Regions from separate parts of the Hippea alviniae EP5-r genome, predicted to be linked through region 2. Evidence: riboswitches for the same ligand, from Rfam matches in the RefSeq annotation. Region 2 holds a riboswitch; the other holds the start of a gene.
The links. Region 2 has a riboswitch for fluoride ahead of G415_RS0106985 (respiratory chain complex I subunit 1 family protein). Riboswitches for the same ligand answer to the same signal wherever they lie in the genome.
Positions count from the first base shown of each region.

Region 1: linked by a shared signal. The riboswitch ahead of G415_RS0105460 (dynamin family protein) and the one ahead of G415_RS0106985 (respiratory chain complex I subunit 1 family protein) in region 2 are both predicted to bind fluoride.

Region 1 covers NZ_ATUV01000001.1:1,047,526-1,055,604, reverse strand. The annotation lists gene G415_RS0105470 (HAMP domain-containing sensor histidine kinase) at 1-1,237, opposite strand, end outside; gene G415_RS0105465 (response regulator transcription factor) at 1,234-1,923, opposite strand; gene G415_RS0105460 (dynamin family protein) at 2,596-4,335, opposite strand; fluoride riboswitch at 4,358-4,421, opposite strand; tRNA gene G415_RS0105455 (tRNA-Ile) at 4,527-4,603, shown strand; gene G415_RS10960 (Nif3-like dinuclear metal center hexameric protein) at 4,613-5,380, shown strand; gene G415_RS0105445 (zinc ribbon domain-containing protein) at 5,393-6,115, shown strand; gene G415_RS0105440 (ribonuclease HI family protein) at 6,105-6,629, shown strand; gene G415_RS0105435 (TAXI family TRAP transporter solute-binding subunit) at 6,723-7,736, shown strand; gene G415_RS0105430 (TRAP transporter permease) at 7,738-8,079, shown strand, end outside.
Region 2 covers NZ_ATUV01000002.1:51,928-60,006, forward strand. The annotation lists gene G415_RS0106965 (NADH ubiquinone oxidoreductase) at 1-410, opposite strand, end outside; gene G415_RS0106970 (hydrogenase large subunit) at 421-1,647, opposite strand; gene G415_RS0106975 (proton-conducting transporter transmembrane domain-containing protein) at 1,644-3,026, opposite strand; gene G415_RS0106980 (hypothetical protein) at 3,032-3,667, opposite strand; gene G415_RS0106985 (respiratory chain complex I subunit 1 family protein) at 3,664-4,614, opposite strand; fluoride riboswitch at 4,648-4,711, opposite strand; gene G415_RS0106990 (anthranilate synthase component I family protein) at 5,029-6,429, shown strand; gene G415_RS0106995 (anthranilate synthase component II) at 6,413-6,988, shown strand; gene trpD (anthranilate phosphoribosyltransferase) at 6,981-7,973, shown strand; gene G415_RS0107005 (indole-3-glycerol phosphate synthase TrpC) at 7,973-8,079, shown strand, end outside.

The DNA.
Region 1 (8,079 bases), on a different contig from region 2:
ATAAAACATCCGGGGATACACCAACTCCATTATCCTTAACGCCAATAACAACACCGTTCTCAACAAGCTGCCAACCAACTTCAATAACACCACCTTCATCTGTATACTTAACAGCGTTATGAATAAGGTTGAACAGAGCTTGCATCAGCATATCCCTGTCAGCAAAAACCTCAACAAATGGGCCTTCCCTCAAAACAATTTTCCTGCCCGAATTTGGAAAACCAGTCACACACTCCCGAACGAGACTCCCAACATCTACTCTGGTTTTCTTAAGATGAATTGCCCCATCCAATTTGGCTATATCAAGCAACCTATCACACACATTGGCAAGTCTCTCTGTCTCCTTCAATATGCCCCTTGACAGGCTTTTAACCTCCTCGGGCCTCTTGAGTGAGCTTCTTAAAAGCACCTCGGCTGACCCCTTTAGAGCCGTCAATGGAGTTTTAAGCTCATGGGCGGCATTCGCCACAAACCTCTTCTGGGCAGTAAAAACAGTATTCATCCTCTCAACCATCTCATCAAACACACTGGCAAGCCTTCCTATCTCATCACCCCTTTTCGGAAGATGAACCCTTCTGTCAAGGTTACCTTCTGAGATTTCCTTGCATGTGTCAATAACCCTGTTTAGTCCACTGAGAGCTGACGATATCATCACCGCTCCGAGAACCACACCCATAATTAAAGTTATTACAACACCAACGCCCAGATAGAGAGCGTGAGTCATCAGGATATTGTTTATATCCTTAAGAGAAGAACTTAATTGAACGACGCCTACAATATCCTTTCCACTGGGAGACTTTCTCAACGGAATTAAATCCACCAAGACTTCATGTCCTCTGTGTTTCACTATATAAGTAACATCGTTATCACCAGAAAGAGCCTTTTTGTAGTAGAAAGAAACAGGTTCGGGAGGTACAGGTTCTTCAGGCAGAACCTTGCCGTTAGCTATAGGTTTGCCGTTTTTATCAAGAATCAAAGCAACGGCATTCCTGGAAGTCAAATCCCTTGCAAGCGGGAAAGCAATACTCCTGAGTTCTACCCCACCTTTTTTGCTGTATAACCAATGTTGAATCACGGGTTTTGCCCTCGCCCTCATATCCGCTGCAACACGCTCTATCAATAAAGCTTTTGTGTCCATAAAAAAACTAATACCAAGTATACCGGCTATCAGAGCGAGCAAAAACGAATAAAAAACAACAAGACGGGCTTTCAAGGAAAGTCTTTCCAGGCCCCTCACACCTCCTCCTCAGGATGAAAGGCGTAACCTACCCCATAATGCGTCTTTATCAATTTAGGCGGTTTATCACCTATCTTATCCCTTAAATGGCTTATATGGACATCCACTATGTTCGTGCCACCAGAATAATTATACCCAAACACACTTTCCAGAAGTTCTTCCCTCGTAAAAACCCTCCTTGGATGTTTCATAAGCATTTCAAGCAACGAGAACTCTTTGGGAGTAAGATAAATACGCTCTCCATGAACAAAAACATCTCTCGTTTCCATATTTAGAACAATGCCCCCACCAGCAACCTCATTTGTTTTACCTAACCCGCCAAACCGCCTCAGTATGGCTCTTATACGTGCCAACAACTCATCGAAACTAAAAGGCTTTGTAACATAATCATCCGCACCAGCATTGAGCCCTTCAACCCTGTCTTCAACATCCTTCTTGGCTGTAAGCATTAAAATGGGAGTATCGATTCCCAAGCTCCTTACTCTCCTACACACCTCAAAACCGTCAATGTCGGGTAACATAATATCAAGAATTACAAGGTCAACCTTATCTCTTTTCAGAAATTCCAAACATTTTTCCCCGCTGTCCACACTTACCGTGTCAAACCCTTCGTATCTTAATCCTATCCTCAAAAACTCCACTATGGTTTGTTCATCCTCTACAATCAAAATCCTAAAATCACTCATAAATTTGTTTACGCTTAGAACACCTTATTGATTCTCCCTGCAGGCAAATTGTATATTTAAAACTCATTAAAGCAAGGAAAAATTAGATAAAATTATTCCTAAAACAACAATGATAAGTTCATTCTTTGATAATTCCTACAAGCGACTTAATTTAGAAGAGACTCTCTTTTCACAGGAACAATGAGAACTTGTAAGTAGATGGCAGCAAAAAGGAAGAGCAGACAAGAAAACGGATGAGGATTGTTATAGACACCAATATTTTAGTTTGGGTTTGTAAACCTATTTGTGTAAACTTATAAATACTGCGACGACAAGCCAGCCACAATAATTAACTTATTTTAAGAGAAGTAAAGGTTTTTTATAACAACAAAACTCGACGAGCATAGAAATATTTTTCTTAGGAATAAAATTGAATTTGAAAAAGAGAGTTAGTTGATTCGCTTTTCTAAGTGGAAGAAGAATTTGTCGTTGTATAGCTAATATAAAAATACCCGGTGATGCTGATAAAAAATTCTTGAGGTTGTAAATTTAGTAGGTTTGATTGTTTAACCGTAGACAATATCGGACCTACCATAGTTAGAGAAAACTAATAACAACCCTCTCTTCTTTGAAAAATTTTCTAAATCGAATTCCATATGGGATAATCAAAAAGTTCCTTAGTCCAAAATTACCTTATCCTATCTTTGCCTTCAGTTCTTCAAGCTCCCGTTTCTTTTCGAGCAAAAGCTTTGTGTTTTTCTCTATCTCTTTTAGTTTATCTTCAACCTGTTTTTCGTTTTCCTGTTTGAGCTTTATGGCTTTGTTGAGAGCATCCTGTATAGCTTCTATTGTTAAGTCAAGTTTGTCTTTGAGCTGGTCTTTGAACTTAAATGTTGTTTCTCTAACCCTTTTTGTTAAATCGTATCTAACCCTTCCGCAATGCCTATCGAACAACTCAATGGTTGTATTTTTGATATGTTTCTGAGCTATCTTTTTGCCTATAAAAAACGGCAATTTTGTTCTGAAAGTTGTTGCAAATATGTTTAAAATGCCCATCTGGTCTTCCAGCATAAAGTAAAAATCGCTTTTCTGTGTTAATTTTTCCGTATCAACATAGGCGTTTAATTTAACATCAAAGATGGAAGATGCCGTATTTATAATCTCTTCTATTTTTGCATTTATTCTCTTTGCTAAATCTTCGTAAATTCTTTCAACCTTATCCGAGATTATATCTGACTGCTCTTTTCTCCATTCTGAGAATATCTCCATGATGTATCCATTCATTTTTTGCGTCATATAGTTTTCAAACTCTTCAGTGCTTAGTTTTTCTTTTGATTTTTCTTCAAAGTGTTTTTGCATTTTCTCTATAAGTGGAGGTAGTTGAGCTTCCTTTAGTTTCTCTATCTCTTCGTCTAACTCTTTATAGATTTTGTCTATTCGTTTATCTAAAATATACTCATACTCTTCTGCTTCATCTTTTACTGTTTTTATGAACCCATCAAACTTTTTAACCTTCTCTGTTAACTCTTCAATGGAGAGCTTTTGAGTCTCTTTTTGAAGCTTATAGGCTGTAAGCTCGTTGTTTATGTGTCTTAGAAGAGCATTTATTACGCTGATAGCTATTATATTCATTCTCTCTTTTGCTATAAACTCTTCCAATGACTCTTCAATCGCCTTTATTTTTGACTGCTTCAAAAGGTGAGAGTCTTTGTTGATTTTTGCCTTTAATGCGGTTTTGGCAGATATAGGGTAAATTCTTATATTATCGTTTTGTGTGCGCTCTTTTAATAAAGATTTGTTGAATTCAACTACTTCGTCGAGTTCGTCTTCGGAAACTATGTCTATCTTATTCAAGACAAAGAAAAACTTTTCAGTGTAAACCCTTACATTTTTTAAGAATTCAATCTCTGCTTCAGTTAATGGTGGGTCTGGACTCATAACAAATACAGCAGCATCGCAATAGGGCAAAAAACTCAAGGCAACATCGGTATTATGTTTAAACACGCTTCCTATACCCGGCGTGTCTATTATCCTTACGCCTTTTTTCAAATACTCCGACGGGTGAAATACATATACTTCTTTAACATTGAGCTTGTTTTTTGGGTTGTGCTTCTCTGTAACATACTTCTCTATCTCTTTTATATCTATTTCCCTTTCGCTGTTGTCTAAAAATTTAACTTTGGCTTTTTTTGTTGGAGAATATGAGATTATCGTTACAATTGAAGTTAAAGGTAAAATAGAAGATGGAACGATATTATCACCGAGTAGAGCGTTTATAAAAGTTGATTTACCTCTTTTAAACTGGCCTACAACAACAAGATTGAACTGTTCAGACTCAAGCTTATTTAAAGCTTTATCCAAAGCAGTGCTTTTAGGTGTTATCTCTTTAAGAGAATTTATCTCTTTTTTGAGTATATCTTTTATATTCTGCATGAATACACCCCCTACCACTTAGTTTTAGGTAGAGGTCATCATCCCGAAGGTGGGCTTTTAAGGCTGACCTCATAGCCTTTTAGTGCTGATAATATAAAAGAGAAAAGAAAAAATCAACAGAAGCATAAAACAAATTTTTGGTTGACAAAAGCTAAAGAATTTGTATAGTTAATCTTGCTTTTAGCTTGAAGGGGCCCATAGCTCAGTTGGCTAGAGCCACCGGCTCATAACCGGTTGGTCCCAGGTTCGAGTCCTGGTGGGCCCACCAACTTATTTAATGAGAGTAGAAGAGGTAGTAGGTTACTTAGAAGCATACTTCCCTTTAAGCCTTCAGGAAGGCTGGGATAACTCTGGCCTTCAAGTTTCCCCTAAGGATAATTCCATAAAAGGCATACTGTTAGCGTTAGATATAACAACAGGCACGATAGATGAAGCTGTTGAGTTTGGTTGTAATCTTATAATTGCCCATCATCCATTGATTTTCTCATCAACAAAGAAGATATTTAACCACTTCTATCCGTTCAATGTGGTTTATAAAGCCGTTGAGAACGGTATAGGGATTTATGCCTTTCATACCAATCTTGATATCGCAGAGGGCGGCTTAAACGATTATCTGTGTGATTTGCTTGATTTGAGAGATGTTCAGGTACTTCAGGAGCATAAGCCTTTAAGAGTTGGTGTTTTGGATAGGGATTATACACTTGATGAGTTCGCTAATTTTGTTAAGGAGAAACTCGGCGTTGATACGCTGAAGGTTATAGAAGCTGATGATAAACCTATAAGAAAAGTTGCAGTATGTTCTGGTAGTTGTATGGATTTGCTTAATGATATAAAAGAGCTTGATTTTGACCTGTTTTTGAGTGGGGATTTAAAACATCATATTGCCATTTTTGCTAAAGAGACGGGTATAAATGTAATTGATGCAACGCATTTTCATACAGAGAAATTCTCAAAAGAGATTTTATTCAAGTTGCTTAAAGATAAATTTGAAAATCTTAGAATTTTTATATCAAAAAGGGATGAATTGCCGTGGAAATACTTATAAGGAGGTGTCAATTTGAATCCAGACTTGAAAAAATTACTTGATATTCAACAGTACGATAAGGAGATAGCGTCCTTAGAAGCCGAATTAAAAAGGCTTGAGTCTAAAGAGGATAAGATTGTAGAAGTTGTTGAAACGAAGAAGGTTCAAATAGCTGATGCAAGAGAAGAGATTGAGGAAGTAAAGAAAGACATAGAAGAAAAAGAGAACCTTCTCGAAGAAACGATTGAAAATCTTAAAAAGTTGGAGATAAAACTGAGTGGCGTGTCAACTGAAAAGCAGATGCAAGCTGTAAATACTGAGATAGATATAGCAAAGACCAATAAAACTGTGTTGGAAGAGAAGTTAGAAACCTTAAAAGAAGAGCTTTCTTTGAAAGAAAAGGGGCTTAAGGAACTTGAAGATAGGTATGAGCAACTTCTTAAAACACTTGATGAGTATAGGAACAAGTTTGATAAAAGGAGAGAGGAAATTAATGAAAAGATAAAAGAAATAAACAAAACAAAAGAAGAATTGTTGCCAACTATTGATAAGAAAGTATTTAAAAAATATGAGAGAATCAATAGATGGGCTAAAGGAACGGCTATTGTTCCAGTAAGGCAGGAAGCCTGTTATGGCTGTTTTATGAAGCTTACACCACAGGTTTTGGCACTGCTTGAAGAGACTGATGAGATAGTCTATTGTCCAAACTGTGGAAGAATGCTCTATTTGGAAGAGATAGAGCTTGATGAAGATTAAAGGGTTTTTTGAAGAGCTTTTTAAAGAAGGCTCAATAGACGGGGTGCTTAAAAAGTACCCCGAACTCACCTTTGATGATGTAAAATCGTTTTTTGAAGAAGTTATAAACAGGTTTGATGATGAAGATAAGGTTGAGTTGTATGTTGATGGTGCATCGTCTGGAAATCCTGGGAGTGCTGGCATAGGAGTTGTAATCAAAAGTGGTGATAGGGTTTTGAAGAGCTTGTCTAAATCCATAGGTAAAACAACGAATAATGTGGCAGAGTACACAGCTCTTATTGTTGGTTTGAAAGAAGTATTGGATTTAGGAATAAAAAAAGTTTCTGTTTACAGTGATTCTGAGCTTGTTGTGAAGCAGGTAAACGGTATTTATCGTGTTAACAATGAGAGATTGAAAAAGCTCAAGTCTGAAATTGAAGACTTAAAATCCAAGTTTGATGAGTTCTCTATTACTCATGTTCCACGAGAGAAGAATAGATTTGCTGATAGACTTGCGAAAGAAGGATGTAAGTAATTTTTAATTTTTACTAAATCTTCTTTTATTTTCTTGACTTCTTTTCCTGTTTAAATAAAATTTTAGTTAGAAATTAAATTATGGAGGTGAACCATGTTTAAAAGAGTCGTGGTCTTTGTGAGTTTGGTGGCGTTTTTGATTGGTTTTGGGCTTCCCAACAAAGTATTCGCTAAAAAATATCGTAATTACATCATAGCCACAGCAACGCCAGGTGGGACTTATTATCCTGTGGGTGTTGCCATTGCAACATTGATAAATATTAAGCTTGCCAAGAAGGGCATAACAGCAACGGCAATTACATCTGCAGGAAGTGGTGAAAATATTCAGCTTCTAAAGAACAAAGAAGCAGATTTTGCTATTCTTCAAGGTCTGTTTGGCTCTATGGCTTACAACGGTAAGGGTTTGTATAAAGGAAAACCGCAAAGGTTTTTCTATGCTGTAACAGCTCTTTGGCCAAATGTTGAGCATTTCTCACTTCTTAAGAAGTATGTAAAAACTGGCAATATTATGGATTTAAAAGGTTTGCATGAGAGATTCTCAATAGGAAAAAGGGGTTCAGGAACAGAAGGTTCAGGAAAAACAATTCTTTCTGCTTTGGGTATAAGGGTTGGCAAGGATATCTATCCTGTTTATCTTGGCTATAATGCAAGCATAGATGCAATGATAAACGGTAGAATTGCCGGTGCAAATACACCAGCAGGGCCACCTGTTGCTGCTATAACAAGACTATTTGCCAAAATGGGTGCGGATAAAGTTGCTATACTCAATTTTACAGACGAGCAACTTAAAAAGATAGATTCAAAATACGATGTTTGGTTTAGGTATGTTATAAGGCCTGGAACATATCCTGGTCAGAATAAACCCATTTACACAATAGCTCAGCCGAACTTTTTGGCAGTGAGAAAAGGTATTCCACAGGAAGATGTTTATCTTATAGTAAAGACAATTTATGAAAACCTGCCTTTCTTAAGAAATATTCATAAAGCAACATACTATATGAGCTTGGATAATGCTATCAAAGGTCTTCCTGTTCCTTTGGCTGAAGGTGCTGCAAAATATTATGAAGAGAAGGGCTTGAAGATACCAAAGAAACTCATTGCAAAATAATATGGAAAAAAAGAAGAAAGAAGAGAACCTTGAGCTTATAGAATCAGAAGCTGGCTCTTCCATTCGCCTAAGAAACCCGGATAATCTGGGTTTCTTAGGTTTGCTTATTAAAGTAGCAAGCGTGTTTTTAGCTGTTTTTGCATTATGGTATAACAGCTTTGGTGTTATTTCAGAGCTTCATCAAAATGCTATATTCTTCTCAATTATTGGGTTTGTAGGATTTATTCTGTATCCACTCTCCAAAAAGAGAGCAAAACAGACGCTGCCTATTGATACATTTTTGGCATTTCTTGTTCTTGTAAGTGGTTTGTATATTGTGTTCTTTGAAAATACGATACATGCA
Region 2 (8,079 bases):
TCAGCATCAAGCTTTTTGTTGAAATACCCCACAACATTTTTCAGACCCAAATCCTTAGCGCTTATCCCAACATCATCTTCATCTTCTATTATCACCACACCAAAAGGCTCTGGCATCTGATTAACCGTCTCTTTTAAAGGCTCAATCATCTTTTCGGAAACCTTACCCAATACCAGCAAGATATCAGCATGTCTCGGGGAATCAGTGAAAAATATACCAAATCTATGAATATTGTACTGCGGAGAAGCCAAAGCTGATATCTCAAAGTTTAAAGAGTTATCGTTAGAAACATCGATAGGAAACACATGCAGAGATTTTTTGAAAATGCTTATCCTTTCAACGGGCTGTTCTGTTTTTTTAAAACTTTCCGTAATCCTTTTTGATATCCCGTAAATAGTCCAAGGTTTCATCTTGCCACTCCTATCTCGCACAATCTGCAAAATTTATTCCAAAGGAATCCAAGGCAAAGCTAAAATCAGTAAATATAAACCCAACTAAAGAATCAGCGAAAGCTTTATAACCAAAGACAGAAGGAGAAGATATATACACATAATCAACCACACCACCTTCAAGCTCCACATAATAAACAACCAAACCCGTTGGAGACTCAGCAGCACCTATACCAAACCCATCTACATTAACAGCATCTTGAGATATACTCACCTCTTCTCTCACTTCATCCAAAAAAGTGCACACAATATCGCAAGATTTCAGAATTTCACATGCCCTAACTTCCATTCTTGCAAGGGCATCTCCATCTTCTCTTAAACAAACTTGCAGGTTCTTATACACATCTTCATATCTTCTTAAATCCTCTTCAACTCCGCAAGCTCTTAAAGAGGGGCCTGTTATTCCTATACTTAGAGCTTTATCTTTATTTAAAACCGCTGTCTTATATACTCTGTCAATAAAATTATAGCTCCTTAAGGAATGCCTATACAACTCTTCAAACTTTCTTTTAAAAAATTCAACTCTCTTCTTTATCTCTACAATGTTTCTGCTATTTAAAAACTCAATACCACCTATATTGTTGATACCCTTCAAAAATCTGTTAGAAGAAAATAGTTTATTTATCCTTAAACTCTCTTCAAATAACCATTCAAGATGAGAAGTAAGAACATTTTGAGCTGCAGCTTTAGACAACCTTGCTATAACATGGATATGATTGTAAATCCTTTCAAGCTCAATAGCTATAGCTCTCAAAATCTTAACCTTGTCTTCAACTCCTATATTACAGGCATCCTCAACAGCCCTTGCAAAAGCCAAAGAGTGAGAAAATGCAAAATTTCCACAAACAGATTCCGAAAGTTTTAAAGCTTCAACCGGCTTTTTCCCTTTCATTAATTTTTCAATACCTCTTCTCTTATAAGAAGGGTCGATATTAACAGACAAAATTCTTTCACCATAAGTTCTTATATTAAAAATACCAGCCTCTGCAACACCAGCTGTAACAGGACCGTATCTAAAATTAAAAACACCTTCACCTTCCTTATCCTCATTGCCTATTTTCAAATCCCTATTCTTGAGCACATAATAGTTATCAAATCTCTGCTCCACTTCTTCTGCTTTTTTAACATAAAAAGTATAACCTTCTTGTAGCAATAAAAACTCTTTACCTTCTTTCTCAATAACTCCAAGGAGCCTCATTTTATCATTCCCCCAACAAGCAAAGTGTTTATAAATCCAACTGCAAACACAACAAAAAAAGCAAGAAGAGTATTCAAGACAGGAATAAACAGCGCCATATTATCTTTGTTCTCGAAATTTCTATCGGAAATAGAAAAAGACATTCTCACGACCTTGTAATTCACAGCAAAAAAGGACAAGGTTAAAAACGCCGATAAAACTACAGTCAGAAATAATCCAAATTTTAAATATACCGCATATATAATCAAAGCTTCGCCAACAAAATTTGCGAAAGGTGGAGCTCCGGTCACGGCCAAAGACGACAGAACAAGGTTATAAGCGCCTATAGGCATTACCTTTGAGAGCCCCCTTATTTCTGTTATGTCCCTTGTCTTGTAAACGGATAATATGTTACCAGTTGTGTAGAAAGCCGAAGATTTAGCGAAAGCATGAGCAACAATGAGAACAACAGCTCCAAGAAGAGCAAATTTATTACCCAGAGCCAAACCTATAAGTATCATTCCCATATTCTCCATAGAAGAGTATGCAAACATTCTCTTGTAAAACTTTTGAGAAACAAGAAAAACAGAAGCAAACCCAACCGTTAAAACCCCTAACACAAGCGCAAACGCTTTCACTCCCTCAACAAAGCAAGATATCTCTATAATCCTATAAACACCAAATAGAGCAACAGGCAAAAGAACGCCGGAAAATATAGCACTAACAGGTGCTATAGCCCTTCCATGCACATCAGGTAACCATGTATGCATAGGAAATATTCCTGCTTTTGTTGCAAAGCCTGCAACCGTAAAAGCAGCTCCCAAAGCAAAAAGTCTTGGATGAACAGGAGAAGTAATCAAAAGTTTGGTTATATAAAGCGTTTTTGAACCTGCATATATAAGCATAACGCCAATTAAAGACATAACAAGACCAACAGAAACGACTATTATGTATCTCCACGAAGACTCAAGCGAAGCTTCGTCGTTATCTATAGCCACAAGCAAAGCACTTGTTATTGTTGTTGCTTCTATACCTACCCACAGCAAACCCAAATTATTAAGCGAAACACTAAACAACATAGTAAGCACAAATAGATTCAAAAACATATAGTAATAACTCTTACTCAAAAGTGGTTTCTCTACATGCTTTAAATAAGTAATGGAGAATAAAGCAGTTGATAAATACACTACGGAAACAACAACCAACATTATCTTTGAAAAACCATCAATATAGAAAAAATTAGAGTGAATAGGAAAAACAAAGAGTAAAAACACTGAAGATAAAACACTACTTAAAGAAAAAACAGCAGTAAAAACTTCACTCAATCTCTCACTCTTAGATAAAGATACAACAGAAGCCAAAAAAGGAAATAGCATTGGCAAAAGGTAATAGTATCTCATGGCTTTTACCCCTTAAACTCTTCAAATTCTTCGGAAATATCAGAAACATAGTTTTCCCTTAGTCTCATTATTATTCCAGAAATCATTACAATTCCTATCAAATCAAGGAGTATTCCACCTTCAATAATAAGTGGAAGCTCTGGAAACATATAGCCAGCAAATAAGAAAAGACTATTTTCCATCACCATGTATCCTATAAGCTGAACAAAAGCATTGTTTCTTGAAATTATCAAAAATATACCCTGAAGAATCAGAGCAATAGGGATGGAACCTGCCTTCGCATAGGTTATGTCATACAAAGTGAAATTGTATAGAACATAAGCAACAATAACTAACAACAAAGAAATAATTATCGAAGCCGCTGTCGGTATCACATGCTTTGGCTCTCTGTCCTTGTAATAAGAATTAAGTTTTTTAAGCATATAGCCTGGAATAAACAAGCCCCTTACTGCAATTGTTAGAAATGCTAAAACCAAAAGACTTGTATTATTCAAATACACTCCATTAGCAAATAGAAAAAATGCTATAGAAATCGAAGATATAGCAAATGTCATAATGATTTTTTTAAGATAAACCTGCCACTGCATAAAAATCACAAGAACAATTTGCAAAAAACCAATAATTAGATATACATCTTTCATAGCGAACCTCCGGTTGTGTAAAATACAACAATAGCAAGAAGGGCAAACGAGAACGCAACAGCAACATACTCAAAATTTTTAAACAATTTATATTTCGATACAGTTGACTGAATAGTTGCAAATATAAATGTCAAAATTATCATTTTAAGCAAATGTATGAGACTGTAAATCAAAACGGCCATAAAGCTCACCTTCATAGGAACCCAAAAGGGAACAAGAAAATCATTCAAGAATACACTCATAAGTAAAAATTGTTTTATATACCCGCCCCATTTCATAAGAGCTAATTCTGTGCCAGAATACTCCATTTCTATTGCCTGATCTATCATTCCAAATTCATTATTGGAGTGAGATTCTATAGGCAACTTACCTGTTTCCAACAACAGAGCCATAAAGAAAGCAAAAACAACAAACCAGTGAACCAAAGAAAGATACCAATGAGTTGATGTTTGAAGAACATTGTTTACGGCATAAGGGTTATTGGTATGAGATATAACACCGAAGGAGATAAATATCAAAACCAGTATAGGCTCGGCTAAAGCCCCTATAGATGATGCCCTTGAAACACCGAGATGAGCATAATTGCTTCTACTATCTAAAGATGCGAGTTTCTTTAAAACCCCGATAGCGCCAAAAACCAATCCACCACCAATAAAGTCAACAACAGGCCCAAATGTCAAAGGAAAAGCCGTAACAATAGGCAAAACCAAAGTCAAAAACAGATAGAGAGTGAATGTAATATAAGGAACAATCTGAAATAAAGGCGATGCAACTTCTGGAACAACGCTCTGTTTTCTAAAAAGCTTGAATAAATCGTAATAGGGCTGAAAAATCGAAGGGCCAACTTTGGACTCATACCTTTCGGTAAGTTTAGCGAATATACCCGCTATAAGTGGAGCAAGGATAATAACATACAACAGCTGAAATAGACTCAGGGCAAACAACATTTTGCCACCTCTCAATAACAATATTTTATATATGGTCAGATAGGAGTCATTGGCTCGTGAAGAGCGATTAAAGGCGAACTCCACCGCCTTTAAATCGTGGCACCTTTATAACAAAAATAAACTATACAGTCAATAGCAAAAATTTGACATCCAGATTTTTTATGGTAGTATGCAAGCATGATGAGTGAGTTTATGTTCTTAAGTCTAAAAAGAAATACCATACTAAATAACTGGTGGTGGCAGGATAGCTAAGGCTACCCTGCCTTTTTAATTAAACAGTAAAGCCGTCTTCTTGGGCAGCTTGCTGGCAGGGTAGCCAGCAGGACTGCTTGGGAAGGCGGTTTTTTTATTTAGGCCGTCTTTCTAAGCAGTTGCCTTAGGGAGACGGCCTTTTTTATTTTGCGGAGGTTTAAAATGGATTTAAAAGAGAAGATTTCAAAAGCACTAAACGAAGGATTTGACGGCATCGTGGTTTATGAAGAGATTGAAGGCGACCTTGATACACCTGTATCGATTTTAGCAAAGCTCTTAGATGAAGAGAAAATTTTTCTACTTGAGAGTGCCAAAGAAGACAAAACCTACAGCAGATTCTCGTTTATCGGATTCTCTTTTGGTTCTCACATAACAATAAAAACACGCCAAGATTTAGCACGTTTTAAAAAACTCAAAGTTTATCAAACAGAGAATCTGGGCAGTTTTAAGGGTGGCTATGTTGGTTATTTTCCTTTTGAAGCTGTTGAGCTGTTCGACGTCTTAAGAAAACCGTTAAACAAAAAACCCAAAAACTTCGGCGTCTTTTTTGAAGTAAACGAATTTTTAGTCTATGACAACTATACAAACAGGCTATATCTGGGCATGTTTCACGAATTCAACAAGAATGAAACTTTAGCCTTTAACCTTTCAGCACTAACCGAGAAATTAAAAAACTTCAAGGCAAAATTCAAAGAAAAAAGTTCAAAAAATATCGCTTATTTCAAACAGACGAAAGCAAAAATAATAGGAAGCATGTTTTCTCAAGAAGAGTTCGAAAATAGCGTAAAACATGTAAAAGAGCTAATAGAAGAAGGCGAAGCAATTCAGGTTGTTCTAAGCAACTATTATTTGGCAGAAAATATTAATCCTTTTGAGTTTTACAGAAATCTAAGAAGAATAAACCCATCGCCTTATATGTTTTTCTTCAAATATAAGGACTTTTATCTTGCCGGCTCATCACCAGAGATACACCTAAGAATAAGAAACAGAATAGCAACAATAAGGCCTATAGCGGGCACAAGGCCAAAAGGAGAAAACTTAGAAAAAATCAAAAAGGAGCTGTTTAACGACGAGAAAGAGAGAGCTGAACACCTAATGCTTGTTGACCTTGCCCGAAACGATTTAGCGAGAGTTTCAAAACCCGCAGCCGTTACGGTCACATCGTTTATGCAACCTGAAGTTTACTCGCACGTAATCCACTTAACTTCAAATGTTGAAGCAGATTTAGATACAAACACTTCACCAATAGAAGTTGTATCAAACACATTTCCAGCCGGAACCTTAAGCGGTGCACCAAAGGTAAGGGCGATAGAGATTATCGACGAGATAGAAAAGCATCCAAGAGAAGCATACGGCGGATGCGTCGGTTATATAGGGTTTGATGGTGATTTAGACCTTGCAATCACAATAAGAACAGCCATTTTTGAAAACAACACAGCTAAACTGCAGGCTGGTGCAGGCATAGTTTATGACAGCAACCCACACAGCGAGTATTTAGAAACCATAAACAAACTAAAGGCACTTCTAAAAGCAGGAGGTATAAACAGTGATACTCTTAATTGATAACTATGATTCGTTTACTTACAACCTATACCACTATCTTGGGCTGTTTGACGATGTAAAGGTTGTAAAAAACGATGAGAAATTAAACTCTGTCAAAAATATAAACAATCTAAAAGGCATTGTCATATCACCTGGCCCATCTCACCCTAAAAACTCTCTACTTTCGCTTGAGATAATCGACTTTTTCAAGGGAAAATTGCCGATTCTTGGTGTTTGCTTAGGAATACAGGCGATAGGATACTATTTTGATTTTACGATAAGAAAAGCAAAAAGAATAATGCATGGCAAGGTTGATGTGATATTAACAAAAACAGAAAGCCTGTTGTTTAAAGATTTGCCAGAAAATTTCAAGGCTACAAGGTATCACTCTTTAGTCGTTGACGATATTAAAAGTGATTTTATCGTTAATTCAATTTCCCAAACAGATAACGAGATAATGGGCATAGAGCACAGAAAGCTAAGAATTTTTGGCGTTCAGTTTCATCCAGAATCATACGCAAGTCAATTCGGCCTTGAACTGATAAGAAACTTTGTAAAGGGGGTGTGTAAAAATGATTAAAGAAGCTATCGAAAAGCTAAAAAAAGGTGAAAACTTAGGTTTTGAGCTAACAAAAAACATATTCGACAAACTGCTTGAAGGTGTTGAAGATGAAGAGTTGGCAAAAGAATTCTTAAGCCTGCTTGCAGACAAAAAAGAGACGGCAGATGAGATATACGCTGCGGCTTTGTCCCTAAGAGAGCATGCAGATGGCATAGAGATTGAAGAGAATGCATTGGATACCTGCGGAACAGGTGGAGACGGCAAAAACACATTCAACATCTCAACAGCATCGGCTATTTTATGCAGCCTGTTTATTCCTGTCGCAAAGCACGGAAATAGGGCGGTAAGTTCAAAATCTGGCTCGGCAGATGTACTTGATGCATTAAGCATACCAACAACTCTTAGCAAAGATAAAGCAATCAAGTTCTTTTACGAAAACAAATTCGCATTTCTCTTTGCACCGAATTTTCACCCTGCAACGAAAAATGTTGCTCAAATCCGAAAAAAGCTAAAACGCAGAACAATTTTCAATCTTATAGGCCCACTCGCAAATCCGTTTTTTGTAAAAAATCAGCTAATAGGCGTATTCTCAACTGACTTTACAGAAGCTATCTTTGAAGCAGCTCTAAATTTAGGCATAGATAACATAGCGGTTGTTTCATCTTACGATGGAATGGATGAGATAAGCCCATCCGCAAAAAGCATCTGCTTCATAAAAAGAGACGGAATCATAAAACAAATAGAGATTGACCCTTTGGATTTTGGCATACACACAGATTATACGGATATCAAAGGAGAAGATGCAAAAACAAACGCAAAAATGCTAACAGAAGCATTTGAAGGAAAAAGAGATAAGCTTTCTGAGATTATCTCTTTGAATGCAGGTTTTTCACTCTATATCTCAGGTATTGCAGATACGCCAAAAGAAGGGTTTAAACTCGCTTTGGAAAGTATCAAAAACGGCAAGGCTTTAGAGAAATTAAACAGTCTAAGGAGAAGCTGATGTCCCTGCTAAATAAAATCATAGAATCAAAAAAAGAAGAGATAAAAAAGCTTGACTTATCAGGAAACAGAGAAGGAGAAATTCGCAAATTAAAGATTCAAAGAGA